2 regions of the Psychrobacillus sp. PGGUH221 genome follow, and region 2 is predicted to be linked to the other one. Evidence: riboswitches for the same ligand, from Rfam matches in the RefSeq annotation. Region 2 holds a riboswitch; the other holds the start of a gene.

Region 1 (8,103 bases), on a different contig from region 2:
TAGCTCACGGCTGTACAGGTAAAGGGAATGACCAAGTACGTTTCGAGGTTTCGATTAAAGCTTTGAATCCAAGTTTAGAGGTAATTGCACCAGTTCGTGAATGGAGCTGGAGTCGTGAGGAAGAAATTGAATATGCAAAGACGAAAAATATTCCTATTCCTATTAACTTAGACAGTCCATTTTCTATTGACCAAAACCTTTGGGGGCGTTCAAATGAATGTGGAATTCTAGAAGATCCGTGGGCAGCACCTCCAGTTGATGCATATGATTTAACAGTTGCATTAGAGGATGCACCTGATACTCCAGATATTATTGAAATTGAGTTTAAAAATGGAGTCCCAGTTGCTCTTAATGGTGTGGAATATAAATTATATGAGTTAATCCTAAAATTAAATGATTTAGCTGGTAAACATGGTGTTGGACGTATTGACCATGTAGAAAACCGATTAGTTGGGATTAAATCACGTGAAGTATATGAAATTCCAGGAGCTCATACTCTATTACTTGCCCATAAAGAGTTAGAAGATATTACTCTAGTAAAAGAGTTGGCTCACTTCAAACCAGTGATGGAGAAAAAATTAACAGAGCTTATTTATGAAGGACTTTGGTTCTCTCCACTAAGAACTGCACTAGAGGCTTTCTTAAAAGAAACACAAGTATATGTAAATGGTACAGTTCGCGTGAAGCTTTTCAAAGGCCATGCAATTGTCGAAGGGCGTAAATCTCCAAACTCTCTATACAATGAAAAGCTTGCAACATATACAAAAGATGATGAATTTAACCATGCTTCTGCAGTTGGATTTATCGAACTTTGGGGTCTTCCAACTAAAGTTCACGCTATGGTGAATAAGGGAGCAGAGAAGGTGCAATCATGACCAAATTGTGGGGCGGAAGATTCCAAAAATCTGCCGAGCAATGGGTAGATGAATTTGGTGCTTCCATTGGCTTTGACCAAACACTAGTAATGGAAGACTTAGATGGCAGTATCGCGCATGTTAAAATGCTTGGAGATTGCAAAATCCTTCCTTCTAAAGATGTCCAACAAATATTGTTTGGTCTAGAAGAGTTAAAAAAACGTGCAGCAGAAAACGAGTTAGAGTTTTCTGTTGCAAATGAAGATATTCATTTAAACTTAGAAAAAATGTTAATTGATCTAATTGGTCCAGTTGGCGGTAAGCTACACACTGGCCGTAGTCGAAACGATCAAGTAGCTACTGATATGCATCTATTCCTGAAAAATAGAGTAGGTGAAATCATTGAGTTAATTGACCTCTTCCAAAAAACACTTGTGGAACAAGCAGAAAAACATGTGGAGACTCTTGCACCAGGTTACACCCATTTACAACGAGCGCAACCAATTTCGTTTGCACATCATTTAATGGCTTATTTCTGGATGCTAGAACGCGATAAAGATCGTTTTCATGACTCGATTAAACGTATTGATATCTCTCCGCTAGGAGCAGGTGCACTTGCAGGTACTACTTTTCCAATCGACCGAAAATTGGCCGCTGATTATTTAGGCTTTTCAAATGTATATGCTAACAGTATGGATGCTGTAAGTGACCGAGATTTTATCGTGGAATTCCTTAGTAACTCCTCGATGCTGATGGCACACCTGTCAAGATTTGCCGAAGAAATTATTCTATGGTCTAGTTCAGAATTCAATTTTATTGAACTGGATGATTCGTTCTCTACTGGTTCTAGTATTATGCCTCAAAAGAAAAATCCAGATATGGCCGAGTTGATCCGGGGAAAAACAGGGCGTGTGTATGGAAATCTTATGGGCTTGCTGACTGTAATTAAAGGATTACCCCTTGCTTATAACAAAGACATGCAAGAAGATAAGGAAGGTATGTTCGATACAGTTCATACAATTGTTGGATCGTTGAAAATTTTTGAAGGTATGGTTCGTACAATGACGGTTCATACAGAGCGACTTCACGATACTGTTCATAAAGATTTTTCTAACGCAACAGAACTTGCTGATTATCTTGCTTCAAAAGGGCTTCCATTCAGAGAAGCACATGAAGTGACAGGAAAGTTGGTTTTCCTATGTATCCAACGAGGCTATTTCTTATTGGATCTTCCACTAGAAGATTTACAAGAAGCAAGCAATCTAATCGAGTCTGATATTTACGATGTCCTTTCACCATTAGCGGCCGTAAAAAGAAGAAATTCATTAGGTGGAACTGGATTTGAGCAAGTTAAAATACAAATTAATGAAGCTAAAAATCGTTTAGCATAATAATAACTGTAGAAACCACTCACATTCGTGTGAGTTTTCTACAGTTTATTGGTTTTTAAGCATATCAGTGCTTGTGAAATATCTTACTTTACTCCCATTGCTAACTTTATAGAAAGTCGAATCGGCAGACTAGGGTTAGCAAATTGATTAACATCCCCGACAAAAAAAATGTCCTTCTGGGGATAGTAAAATGCAAAGGAACCAGATGAGCCGGAGTGACCCAGTAATTCTCCCTTTTCCATAAACGGCATTAATAATCCACCAAGAGTAATTCTCATATATCCTCCCCCATAGCTAATCGGTCCCATTGTGATTTGAAGCTTGTTATAATTAGCTAGTTCGTCAAATACAATTTTATTAAACAACTTACCGCCAAAAAATGCTTTAATAAATATCATCATTTCTCTAGCAGTAGTAACAGCACCGCCACTCGCACGACAACTACAAATAAACATAGGGCGGTTCAATACTTTATCCTTATAGTAAATATGTGGTATAAAATCATTTTCACTTTGTGGAAGATAAGTATTCTTAAGCTCTAGTGGAATAAAAATTAATTGCTGGTAGGCTTCTGCCAGTGTCGTTCCATTTACGTTTTCAATAATTTCACCAAGTAAATCAAAGTTGAGGTCAGAATAATAGGCTTTTCCATTAGTACGCGGAATGAAATGTGGTTTTAGTTCTTTTGCCCAATTTAAAAGTTCATGAAAAGAAAAGCTGAAATCTTGATTAATAACTTTTCTTTTAGTTGAACTCTTCTTCTCTTCAAATTTATCAGGTAATCCGCTAATTTGAAACAACAAGTCGTATAAAAGTAAGTCAAATGAATATTCCTTTGACTTGTATATATGCAGTCCGCTTAAATGTTCTTGGTCAATAAATTCAGATATTTTATTCCTCAATGATAGCTTTCCTTGTTCTTGCAAAATTAAGATACAAGCAGTGGTCAAAAGCTTTGTTATGCTTGCCATAAGCAATGGTGAATCTAATTCCTTACCACCATAGCCTTTGTACCAAGAAAATTCACCTCTTGTATCTTCCATATAAACAATTCCTTCATGAATGCGCTTATTAACCATAGTTTTATTAAAAACCTTTTCTAAAATTATAGATTTATACATTTTCATAAGGTCTCCTTTCTAAGATCTGATACAAAATGTTGCTATTATTAATTTCTTTAATACTCATAAGTAAAGTGGAAGTAAATGTACAGAATCCTTTTATATTATTCTTTAAATAAAAAATATATCCCTTCTTTAAACATTTAAACAAATAGACCAATAAGAAACTGTTTAAAACACAACTTATAGAGTAATTCTCTACTGGTATTAAAGTAGATATAATACAGAATATACACTTGTGTATACTTGACTGATTGAGCAATCTGATATATTAACAAATATAGGAAAGACAAGTTACGTGTATAATTATTCTTTACGTGGTATTATAATTGCATAGATGAATAGTCCTTCGGGGTCGGGTGAAATTCCCAATCGACGGTGATGAAGAAATTCTAAGCCCGTGAGCCTTTTTAAGGCAGGATTTGGTGCGAATCCAAAGCCGACAGTATAGTCTGGATGGGAGAAGGACGTTTGAACAACTTTATTTACTTATGGAGAAAAACTTCTTCTATAGGTTTATTTGTTGATGAAAATAACTTTTCTAACGACCCCGTAGAGATTCTCTATGGGTTTTTCTTTTTTTAAAATGAAAAACCAATTACAACTTTATATTATATTCCTTCGGGGTCGGGTGAAATTCCCAATCGACGGTGATGAAGAAATTCTAAGCCCGTGAGCCTTTTTTAAGGCAGGATTTGGTGCGAATCCAAAGCCGACAGTTAAAGTCTGGATGGGAGAAGGATGTAAGAGCAAGAAGCCTTTTAAATTTTCTGGATTTAAAAAGGTTTATTAAGTATTGCTTAAATTACATAATCCCAAAACCCCTTAATTTCTAAGGGGTTTTCTTTTGTTTATCAGAGAATTTTGTTGTCAAGACAGGAGGTTTTCTGAATTAAATAAAATATTTCTGAATAGAGGTGTTTATGTTGTTTACTGGAATTATAGAAGACTTAGGAAAAGTTAAGGCCCTTAAAAGTGGTGCGAACAGTATGAAGTTAACATTGGAATCTTCTAAAATAGTTGAAGACATTCATTTAGGTGACAGTATTGCTGTTAATGGTGTTTGTTTAACAGTTATTGCTTATTCTAATAATCATTTCACTGTAGAAATAATGCCAGAAACTGTTAAGTCAACAAATATTCGTTCACTGCAAATTGGCCATGAAGTCAATTTAGAAAGAGCGATGGCGGCAAATGGAAGGTTTGGTGGACATTTTGTTTCTGGTCATGTGGATGGAACGGGTGTCATCTTAAGAAAAAGAAAACTGGAAAATGCGGTGTACGTAGATATCGGTATTGATAGAGAACTCAGTAAATATTGCATGCTAAAAGGTTCGGTAGCGATCGATGGAATTAGTTTAACTATTTTCGAAGTGCAGCCCACACAAATAACAGTATCGCTTATTCCACATACATTCAGCGAGACAATCTTAGGTATTAAAAGAGAGCAAGACATTGTAAATATTGAAAATGATTTATTGGGGAAATATGTTATTCAACAATTAGATCAAAAACAAGAGAAATCAACGAACTCAACAATAACGATGGATTTCTTAAGACAAAATGGATTTTAATAAAGGGGCTTTTACTATGTTTCATACAATTGAGGAAGCAATAGATGATTTAAAAAAAGGTAAAGTCATTATTGTAGTGGATGACGAAAGTCGAGAAAATGAAGGAGACTTTCTAGTATTGGCAGATTACGCTACACCCGAAAATATTAACTTTATGGCAACGTATGGTCGTGGATTAATATGCACACCTATTACGAAGAATTTAGCTGATTATCTAAATTTATCTCCTATGGTCGAAAATAATACGGATAACCATCAAACAGCCTTCACTGTTAGTATAGATTATAAAACAACAGAGACCGGTATTAGTGCATTTGAACGTTCTGAAACGATATTACAACTTTTGAATGCTGAGTCAGTAGGCTCTGACTTCCGTCGACCTGGTCATGTGTTCCCACTAATAGCAAAAGACAATGGTGTACTTGAACGTCCGGGTCATACGGAAGCAGCGGTTGATTTTGCAAAACTTTGCGGAGTTAAACCCGCTGGTGTCATTTGCGAAATTATGAGTGAAAATGGGGAAATGGCTAGAGTACCAGAATTAAAAGAAATAGCAAATCTTCATGGATTGAAATTTGTCACTATTGAAGCATTAGTAAATTATCGAAATGCACATGAAAAATTAGTGATGGGTGAATAGCTTTAATTAAGAGGAAATATTAACTTATAAAATTAAAAATTTAGGAGAGATAAAGAATGGGACAAATATTTGAAGCACAATTAATCGGAACAGATTTGAAAATAGGTATTGTAGTTGGTAGATTTAATGAGTTTATCAATGGAAAATTATTAGATGGTGCAATGGACGGGTTGAAACGTCACGGTGTTTCTTTGGATAATGTAGATGTAGCATGGGTACCTGGAGCATTTGAAGTACCATTTTTAGCGAAAAAAATGGCGGAAACAAAAAAGTATGACGCAATTATCGGTTTAGGAACTGTTATTCGAGGCTCTACTACACATTACGATTATGTATGTAACGAAACAGCAAAAGGTATTGCAAGTGTGGGGTTAACAACGGGTGTGCCAGTTATGTTCGGCATTGTGACAACGGAAACAATCGAGCAAGCTATTGAACGTTCTGGTACAAAAGCTGGTAACAAAGGTTATGATGCAGCAGTATCTGCAATTGAAATGGCGAATTTAAGCCGTTTATTTTAATAGACATAAAAAACAGGCTATCATTAGCCTGTTTTTTTATATTCGCTTGTTCCAATCGATTTAAGAGGGCTGAAAATTGGATTAAATGGAGAAATGTCTCAAATTACTTAAAATTCTCTTTTTTTTATATTTTACTATGTTATGATATTTTCATCTTAGTTTTCAGACAGCAGGGGGATTTTTTGTGAAGAAATTATCAAAATGGTTGCTTCAATTGACGGTAGCTTTTATAGGTATTTTACTGATAAGTGGCTTACCTATATTGATCACAGGTATACAACAAGGGGAGTTTAGGGGAAAGGAATATTCGCAACATATACTTGCACTATTTCCAATTTCTAATTTTATGGATCAATACTATGGTCCACATATAGGGGAGTATATTACCTATTCCTTAGAGATATTATTTTTGGCATTACTAGTTGCAATATTTTTAGCATTATTATTTACGATTCTAACAATGCTGTTTAAAGAACGAACAAGACAGCGAATTAAAACGATCTTTTTCTTTTTGGAATCCTTTCCAGACATATTAGTGATCTTGCTTGTTCAGTTAACGGTAATTATGATTCATAGAAATACAGGTATTTTTCTTTCTAAAATAGCCGTCACTGGTGGAGAAAAGATTTATATGCTTCCTGTTTTTTGTTTGATGATTTTACCGATGGTACAGCTGTATCGCTTAAGCATGCTGACATTTGAGGCAGAGGAACGTAAAATGTATGTAGAACTTTCAAAGTCGCTTGGTTTTAATAAATTAATTATTTTAATTATACATATATTTAGGAATGCAATTGTTAGTATATTTTTTCAATCGAAAAAGACGATGTGGTTTATGCTTTCTAATTTATTTATTTTAGAACGAATGTTCAATATGCCAGGTATTATGTTTCACTTGAGCCAAAACATGTCTGGCGAGCTTTTTTTAATTACAGTTTGCAGTTTCTTTTTACCTGTTTTCATACTGTACAGCTTTGGTGAGTGGTACTTTTTACGCCGTTTGAATCGGGGAGGTGCTATCTTATGAAGTCTGTTTGGAAGCAACCTTATTTTGTTTTTGGATTTATCATTCTTGCATTCTTTTTAATAGGAAGTTTTGTATTCGAATGGATTAATGGACCGGATCCTAAGCAAACATTTTTTATATACGAAAAAGGTAAATTAGTAGAAGCAGCCCCACTTTCACCTAGTTGGGCTAATCCTTTTGGGACAGACCAGTTCGGTTATGATATGTTTGCAAAAATTATGCTAGGTGCAAAATATACTATTATTGCTGCAATGGGAGTTGCTGCAGTCCGTATGTTTATTGCAGTACCCCTAGGTTTTGTCATAGGTACGTATTGGCAAAAGAAACGTTCATTATTGAATAGTTTTATTGATCCGCTACATTATGTGCCAATGACCATATTTTCCTATCTCATGTTGTTTCCCGTATTATGGGAGCCGATGGAAGGGTTCTCTACAACGGTATGGGAACGTATTGTTATTCAAGTTGTGTTAATGGCTATTATAACCGTTCCTATTGTGTCCGCTTTAATTGGGAATGAAGCGAATTTACTTTATCAGCAGGAATACATTTTAGCTGCAAGAACACTTGGAGCGAGTCGTCGAAGAATAATAACGAGACATCTCTTTCCAATGATGCGGGAAAAATTGTTTGTACTTTATGGTCAGCAAGTGGTTGAAACATTAGTTGTTTTTACACATTTAGGACTTCTTCAATTATTTATTGGGGGGACAAATGTGAGCTATGATCCGATGTTTGGAGATCCACCTAAATCGATAGCGTATGAATGGGCTGGACTATTTGGTTCTTCGTTTCGATATTTACAAGGTGTTCCATGGCTGCCCCTTGCTCCAGCAATCTGTTTCGCACTCGTTATATTAGCTGTTGCCACTATGATCGAGGGCTATACGCGAGCAGTGAGTGGGCAAGTAATCATTCCGAAACGAAGAAAAGCTGTATTTGTTTCGGATGACACAATTGAATGGAATCAACGTC
Region 2 (8,103 bases):
GGCAATTGATATAATAATGATTTTCCCATACCAGTTGGCAGTATTGCGACTACATCTTTTCCTTCGATGACCTGTTCAATTATTTCTTTTTGTCCTTCTCGAAAAGAAATATATCCAAATTTCTGATGAAGAATTTCTGTCAGCTTATCCATTAGCCCCTTCTCCTTTTGCAAGTGCAATTCTAATTTGAAAAAAGCTTAAATGAGGAACATGCTCGCGAATAGCTTTTAACTTTTTAGTTTGTAAACTATTAGAAATCTTCAACACTTTATCAACTTGTTCATTGGATATATAAGAGTAAATAGGAAAGTTTCGTATAGCTGATACGATTTCAATAATATGATCTTCAATCGTATTAAATTTTAAAAAGCGTATTGCAGCTATATCTTCCAGGGTATGGCCTTTTTGAATTAATTGATACGTCTTCATTGCAGATTCAGTCAAAGGAGTTTGAACCTCTACATTTTTTGTGAGAGGTAATAAGTCTGGAAACTTTTCATTATGGATAATCGATAGTGCAATATGTAAACTCTCAATGAATAACAGTTTTATATCCAAAAGTGGTCGATTGTAATACCGAGCTAATTGCTCCCATGTCAACCCACTCCTTCCATAACCACTTAGACGATAGACAAATATTTCTCTATGAATATTCTCAAATTTTGTGTTCTCAAGTAGCTGCAGCAATTGTTGCCTAAAGTTTGTATAAAATTCTGCACTTTTATAATCCCTGCTAAATAGATATCCTTTAACAAAACGATGTATATCTGGATTCTTTTGATTTGGAACATAACGGTGCACATTGGCTTCAAAATGAGATAAAGTTTGAATAACCAAAGCAATTCTGCTCCAAAACATATGCTCATTTCCTCTATATAACCATCCATTAAATTGAGGGTCTCTCATTGAATTGATGTGCATTGTGCCTTTTTCTGTAAGATTAATAATCGACTTGTCTTCTTCAATATACCCCTCTTTTAAAAGTGTCAAAATTTCGCCATTATATTCATCTAGTGATAATTTAGGATACAGTGAAAAAAAAGGATGAAGTTTAAAATAAGTAACATCCTGTATCGTCTGGCCAGATTTTTTACCTTTTAATAAGTAAAATGGAGCTGTAGAAGACCGTTCTCCGTGAAACTTATGTATGATTAATAATAATAATTGATGAAAGTACACTGTAAATACCTCACGTTTTTTAATGTATTTTTGTTGAAATGTCACGTAAACAGCTTTAGAATGAATAGGATAGCTATTCCGTGTAAGCAGATATAAAGGAGAGAATATATTTATGGCTAAATATACAATTGTAGATAAAGATACATGTATCGCTTGTGGCGCATGTGGCGCAGCAGCACCTGATATATACGATTACGATGATGAAGGCATTGCATACGTTATTCTAGATGATAACATGGGGACAGTAGAAGTTCCAGACGAACTACTAGAAGATATGGAAGATGCTTTTGAAGGATGCCCTACAGATTCAATTAAAGTGGCAGATGAGTCATTTGAAGGCGATGCTTTGAAATTTGAATAGATGAACAATACAAACTGCCTAGATTTTTCAGGCAGTTTTTTTATAAGAAAAACATTTTAAAAGGCTTATCTAAAAGAAGCATTTTCTAAATAATAGAGGAATGTCCTTTCAGACTGGTAGACAAACTCGAATTTATTTCCTTACATTTGACGAGGCGCACTTAGCCTTCCTTACGCAGAGGGCACTGAAAAAGTCTATAGAATTTGACTTTACTAAATAATGTCGTCCGATAAATAAAAAAATCGTTGAAACGGCTCCCTTTCCGCGGGCGTTGCCTTAGCCTCCTAGGCCAACACGATGTTGGTCATGCAATCGTCGCCGCATGATGCGGCGAACTTAGATTGCCTTCCCCCTCAACTGCGGGGTCTTCGGCTAACGCTTTTCCCGCAGGAGTGTCGCCTTTTTCAACGATTTTCTTTATATACTGATTGAAAAAATTTAAGTGATTAATACTTGCTCTATTAATGGCATGATGGATTTCTAATTGGAACGCGGATAATAGTTGATTGAAGTGAAAGGCGGCGACTCTAGCCGGAAAAGCATGAGGTGAAGACCCTGGACTGAGCGGAGCGAGGGAAGCGGCTGAAGCCATGCCGGCGGAACGCGTCCGCCCGGAACGGAAATTAATGTGGCCAACATAAAAATCGAGTATGTGAACAACTTGTCGTTCACATACTTCAGTGAGGACTTTCTCAGTGCCCTTGCTCGACTCCTGTAGTGTCGCCTTTCTCGCTTTCCCGAAGGATTCGAGCGGACTCTTCCCAAACCTACAAAAAAAATACTTTATTATTTTTTATATACTCAGGAAGAATAATCCTGAGTTAATAGAAAAGCCTGACAAAAAATCAAAATAATGAACGAGACCAATTAGCAAAATTCCTTTTGTAAAACGAGAAAGGACGTTTCTCTAAGATAGAGAAACGACCTTTAATTAATTTGTATCCGGAACTCGAAACGAATTTGTTACTCGGTCGAGCATTGGTTTCATTCGCTTAAATAAAACAATCATAACGATTGTAACTAATAGTCCTTTTATCAAATTGAACGGTAGGATACCGAAAATAATAGAATTGAACAAAGCTGTACCAGTCTCCATAGGGAAGTTTAAGAAGTACGTATACATTGGTAAAAATACAAAGTAATTTAAAACACTCATGCCTATTGCCATGGAAATCGTTCCAGAAGCTAAACCGTACATGATCCCTTTAGATGATGATGCTTTGCGATAAATTAAATAAACAGGTGCTATAAATAGAATACTAGTTACAAAATTCGCCATATGTCCTACTGGTACACCAGTTGGACTTCCAGCAAACAACCAATCTAATACGTTTTTCAAAAACGCTACGACAATACCTGCAATTGGCCCCATCGTAATAGCCGCAATTAGTGCTGGAATATCACTAAAATCCACTTTTAAATAAGCTGGTAGTACCGGTAACGGAAATGCAAGTAGCATCAATACAAAGGAAATACTACTCAACATTGCGATAGCAATAAGCTTTCGCGTCTTACTTTTTGTCATTATTCCTCTCTCCTTTTGCGATTCACTCCACAAGAAGAAAGGTTCAGTACGAAATTGTAACTCAAAAATCCCTTAAGCTATTAAAGAGCTCAAGGGAGAAACAAGGCACACTTAAAAAAAGCGTATCCGCATTAGAGTATACGAAAAACGACTGTACCTTCACCTTCTCCCATCCAGACTATACTGTCGGCTTTGGAATCTAACCAAATCCTGCCAATTACGGCTCGCGGGCTCAAGAAATAAATCTTCTAATACCGCCGATCGGGAATTTCACCCTGCCCCGAAGATGAATCAATATTTTATTATACTTCAAGAATAATATCTTGAATTAATAATATATTAACAAAAACACAACCTTTATGCAATATAATTGCTTCAAAATTTTATGATACAAAAAATGCCAGGCTTTGATAAAATCAAAGCTTGGCATTCCAAATTCTTATTGGACGCTCATTATAAAACCATTTGGTCCAAGTGGAGTAGGAAGGGTATTTTCGAAATTAAATATTTCCCACTGCTCCTGTACTACATTTTCTAATTTCACTTCAGTTCCAAAGCTTGCTGCGGTCAATGCGAATGCTTCAATTAATCTTGTAGCCTCATTTGGCTCCATTGATTCTAAATCCAATGGTTCGTTAAATTTGATAACAGCTATTCCTTCTCGATCTTCATATGAGTAAGTAATATTCGATGGGATTACAGAAGTGTATATGTCGTTATCTACGTTTTTCATTTCACTAAATGCTTCAGCAATCGTTTCATAAGAAGCTGAAAAGTTAGGAGTTAAATATATATTTCCATTTTGGGCACGGTAATTATAGTAATTATGTTGACCTTTCGACCCTTCTAATTTACTCGGCTCAGCTAATATGCCTACTTGATCCCATTCAAGTGGAGAGCCGTCCTCATTTAAAAGAGCGATTGAATCAAAATCCGTAAAAATTTCATTTAGAGAGCTCCAATACGGTACCGATGTTCCAGACGCTGTGTCATAACCATGTTCATTAGGGAGATAATGCTTTAATAATTGATTATCCGCAACAAAATACCCTTTATAAGGATGATACTCTGTAAATCCGAGCGACTCTTCATTAATCAAACTTGCATAACGTTCATACAACTGTAAACTATTTGGTTTCATATCTGGAAAATCGGCTTCCACTTGCTCTTTTGGAATAATAATTGTGACAGGTACAGTTAATGCATTTTCATTGAATGAAAAATGAAACACAGTACCTCCATTTAAATCACCTTCATAGACAGCATATCTTTTATCTATTGGTTTTAATTCTATATACGATTCCATTATACTTGTCATTTTTGACATATCGTCCGATGATTCAGTTTTACTTTCTTCACTTGTTATGGCAGCATTCTCTGTAACATCCATTGACTGCATACTTTCTTCTTCACTGCTCTTCTGTTCCATTTTTTCGCTAGTGCTATACTGCTTCATTGAATTATTATTATTCAAATAGGAAGAAACTAAAAAAGTGAGAAGAAATACGGAAGCAATAGAAATAACTAAAGGTAACCATTTGGATTGAATCCTACGTGAAGAATATATAGTTGATTCTTTTTCGTGACCTAATACCTCTTGTTTTACCCGATTATACACATCTTCTTTGGAACGATGATCTGTAAACTTGGGCATTTGGTTCAGTAATTCATCTAGTGCTTCATCATCTTTTTTCCAATTACTCATGATGAACCTTACCCTCCTTCTTTGTTTCAGATAATCGTTCACGCAATGACTTTATAGCTCGGTGTTGTGTTGTTTTCACTTTTCCTTCTGACCAATTTAGTATTTGTGCTGTTTCAGCAATAGATAGCTGCTGAAAATATCGCATTATGATAACCATTTTTTGATCGCCAGTGCAATCATCTAGAGCAGTTAATAGAGATTTCATTTCGTCATTCAATTGAACTAAATCCTCTGGAAGCATATCTGACGATGCAAGCTGCATCGTTTCCCAATTAAAGGATTCGAACAACCTTTTTTTTCTCACTGATTGCTTTCTAAAATGGTCGATTGCTACATTTTTAGCAATAGAAAATAGCCATGTCTTCTCAGAACTTTTCCCCTCGAATCGGCTATAAGCCCTTAAAACGCGAACATACACTTCTTGGACCAAGTCTTCCGCAGTCTGTCTATTTTTAACCAAATAGATCAGAAACTGAAAAACGTCTTGATGATAATTATCATACAAGCGGTGGAAAACGGAGTCATTCATAAGCTCCCCCCGTTCTTACAATTAGTCGTTCATGAACTGTTTTTGTTTCAATTAGTTAGAGGTAATCGGATAATGAATTTAGTACCAACACCTAGTTCACTTTCCACAGATAAATTACCATCATGACGTTCTATTATATTTTTAGCAATTGCTAAACCAAGACCTGTTCCACTCTTTCCTCTCGTTCTTGCTTTATCCCCTTTATAAAAACGTTCGAAAACATAAGGAAGGTCTTCACTCGGTATGCCATAACCTGTGTCTTCCACTTCCATCACAAATTGATGGTCGATTTTCGAAATTCTAACTGTGACAGATCCTTTTTCCGTATGACGCAGAGCATTGTCAATTAAATTTGTCAGCACTTGTTCCATACGATCTTCATCGATTTCTAGCGTCATAGGCTCAAGTAAGTTTTGTTCAAAATTTAAACGAAGATTTTTTTCTTTCGCTATTTGATCAAACTTTTGAGTAATTCGTTCAATTGTAGGTATTACCAATACTTCCTCTTTAAAAATACTTAAGTAGCCTGATTCTAAACGTGCTAAATCTAATAATTCTGTTACAAGTCTTCCCATTCGTTTAGATTCATCATAAATGATTCGAATCATCTCTTTACGGTCTTCCTCCGTCGTCACAACATCATCAATGATCGCTTCACTATATCCTTGTAGCATCGAAATTGGTGTTCTGAGTTCGTGTGAGACATTGGCAATAAAGTCAGAACGCATTTTATCCAACTGGTGTTGTTCTGTCATATCTCTCAGAACTACAACTGCTCCCCTAACCATATCTTTACTGTAAAGAAGACTTATAGAAACGGAGAAATAGGAACCTTTAATTTCTAATTCTTCATCTATCTCCTCTTCATTATGGAAAACATGATCCAGTAAATGGTATAGTTCTGCAGGCAAATGAGAATTATCAGCTACTTCATTATTCATATGCCATTTTTGCATTAAAAGCTCCGCTTGTGGATTACTTACTTGCACGTTGAAATCTTTATTAAAGGTAATCACTGCATCTGTCATGGAAGTTAATATGTTTGATAGCTGTTCTTTTTCTTGATTAATTACTTCCACATGATGTTTTAATTGACTTCCCATTCGATTGAATGCGGTTGCCAGTCCTCCTATTTCATCCTTTTGATGATAGGAAACTTTTGCTTCAAAATTCCCTTTTGCTAGTTCTGAAGCTGCTTCTCGCATAGAGCGGAGAGGAGATGTGATTCTAGAAGTTAAGAAAAACGAAAACATGGTAGTTAACAATAACGCAATAAATCCTGATAAAAAGACAATGTTCGTTGTCTGGTTGGACGTTTTGTTTACCACGTCTAAACTTTGATATATAAATACACCGCCATGTATTTCATTATTTGACTCCAAAGGAGATGCTAATATAATATATGATTCCATCTTATTCTCTTCTGTCATGGACGGCATTAACATTTTTTTAATAATTGTATCGTTAGATGTATAAACTTTTGTAAGTTCTTTATCTTTAAGTATTTTATCTCTAATAACATCTTTCTTTAAACCATCGTGAACAGACAAAGAAACGGAATTCGAATCTCTAACAATTAAGGCACTTGTTTCTGTACCAAGTATATCTTCAATAATTTGAAAGGAATCTTCCACCTGGTTGTACTCTTCCACTATTTTCCCTATAGTTGCTGCCTCTTGTCTTAAAGATTCTTCCGCTTGCTCTGTATGGAAATCTGTTAAGAATTCTAGCATTAAAACGGTGACAATAAACAACACAAATAAGACGAGAAGCAATATGGTTCCCCATAGCTTCCCGACAACACTATTCCAAATTCTATTCATTGACAACCTCAAATTTGTAACCTACACCCCAAACAGTTACGATCATTTTAGCTGCCTTTTCAGATACTCTATTTAACTTCTCACGTAACCGTTTTACATGGGTATCGACTGTTCTCAAATCTCCAAAGAAATCATAATGCCAAACTTCTTTTAACAACTGTTCTCGATCAAACACTTTGTCTGGTGCTTTTGCTAAAAAGTAAAGTAACTCATATTCCTTTGGAGTTAAGCTTACTTCAACACCATCTGCAGTAACACGATGTGCATCATGATCAATAGTTAAATGAGGAAATACTACAATATCTTTTGAAGCAGAAGCTCCTTGAATAGGTGACAATACAGCAGAGCGTTTTAAAATAGCTTTAATGCGCAAGACTACTTCCCTTGGACTAAATGGTTTTACTATGTAGTCATCAGCACCAAGTTCAAATCCCTCGACTCTGTTTGCTTCTTCGCCTTTAGCAGTTAACAATATGACCGGTGTTTCCTTATGTCCTCTTAATTCAGTAATTACTTCAATACCGTCTTTCTCAGGCATCATAATATCTAATAATATACAATTATAATCATTCTCTAAGGCAAGTTGTAATGCAATTTCTCCATTTTCTGCTTCTTCAACTTCGTAACCTTCACGTTCTAAATACATTTTTAACAATCGACGGATACGTTCTTCATCGTCTACTACTAAAAGCTTAATCATTTCAGACATAATATCATACCCTTCTATCAACTTCTAATATATATTGTACAATTAGTCGTACTAAATTGAAAGAAAAGCTCCTATCTCTTTAAGAGACAAGAGCTTTTTCGTTTATTTATAGAATAGAATATCTATCGCTACTTGTACAGACTTCATACACTATTCACCGAGAGTTATATAAGCACATAAGCGATTCTATTAAGCGTAAGAGTGTAAGCCAGCAATAATTAAGTTTACTGCTATTAAATTGAACATAATAATTATAAAACCAATTAAAGCTA

What was found. Region 2 has a riboswitch for FMN ahead of PGC35_RS08655 (ECF transporter S component). Riboswitches for the same ligand answer to the same signal wherever they lie in the genome.
Region 1: linked by a shared signal. The riboswitch ahead of ribE (riboflavin synthase) and the one ahead of PGC35_RS08655 (ECF transporter S component) in region 2 are both predicted to bind FMN.

Annotation. Positions count from the first base shown of each region.
Region 1 covers NZ_JAQMHQ010000006.1:57,972-66,074, reverse strand. Annotated here, with positions in the region: gene PGC35_RS11250 (argininosuccinate synthase) at 1-875, shown strand, start outside; gene argH (argininosuccinate lyase) at 872-2,245, shown strand; gene PGC35_RS11240 (serine hydrolase domain-containing protein) at 2,329-3,372, opposite strand; FMN riboswitch at 3,708-3,838, shown strand; FMN riboswitch at 3,980-4,112, shown strand; gene ribE (riboflavin synthase) at 4,293-4,940, shown strand; partial or broken gene ribB (3,4-dihydroxy-2-butanone-4-phosphate synthase) at 4,957-5,577, shown strand; gene ribH (6,7-dimethyl-8-ribityllumazine synthase) at 5,637-6,101, shown strand; gene PGC35_RS11220 (ABC transporter permease subunit) at 6,286-7,128, shown strand; gene PGC35_RS11215 (ABC transporter permease) at 7,125-8,103, shown strand, end outside.
Region 2 covers NZ_JAQMHQ010000004.1:226,351-234,453, reverse strand. Annotated here, with positions in the region: gene PGC35_RS08675 (RecQ family ATP-dependent DNA helicase) at 1-152, opposite strand, end outside; gene PGC35_RS08670 (YpbB family protein) at 145-1,179, opposite strand; gene PGC35_RS08665 (ferredoxin) at 1,292-1,540, shown strand; gene PGC35_RS08660 (hypothetical protein) at 1,845-2,132, opposite strand; gene PGC35_RS08655 (ECF transporter S component) at 2,472-3,065, opposite strand; FMN riboswitch at 3,223-3,357, opposite strand; gene PGC35_RS08650 (hypothetical protein) at 3,505-4,770, opposite strand; gene sigX (RNA polymerase sigma factor SigX) at 4,763-5,299, opposite strand; gene PGC35_RS08640 (ATP-binding protein) at 5,347-7,122, opposite strand; gene PGC35_RS08635 (response regulator transcription factor) at 7,115-7,831, opposite strand; gene ccsB (c-type cytochrome biogenesis protein CcsB) at 8,021-8,103, opposite strand, start outside.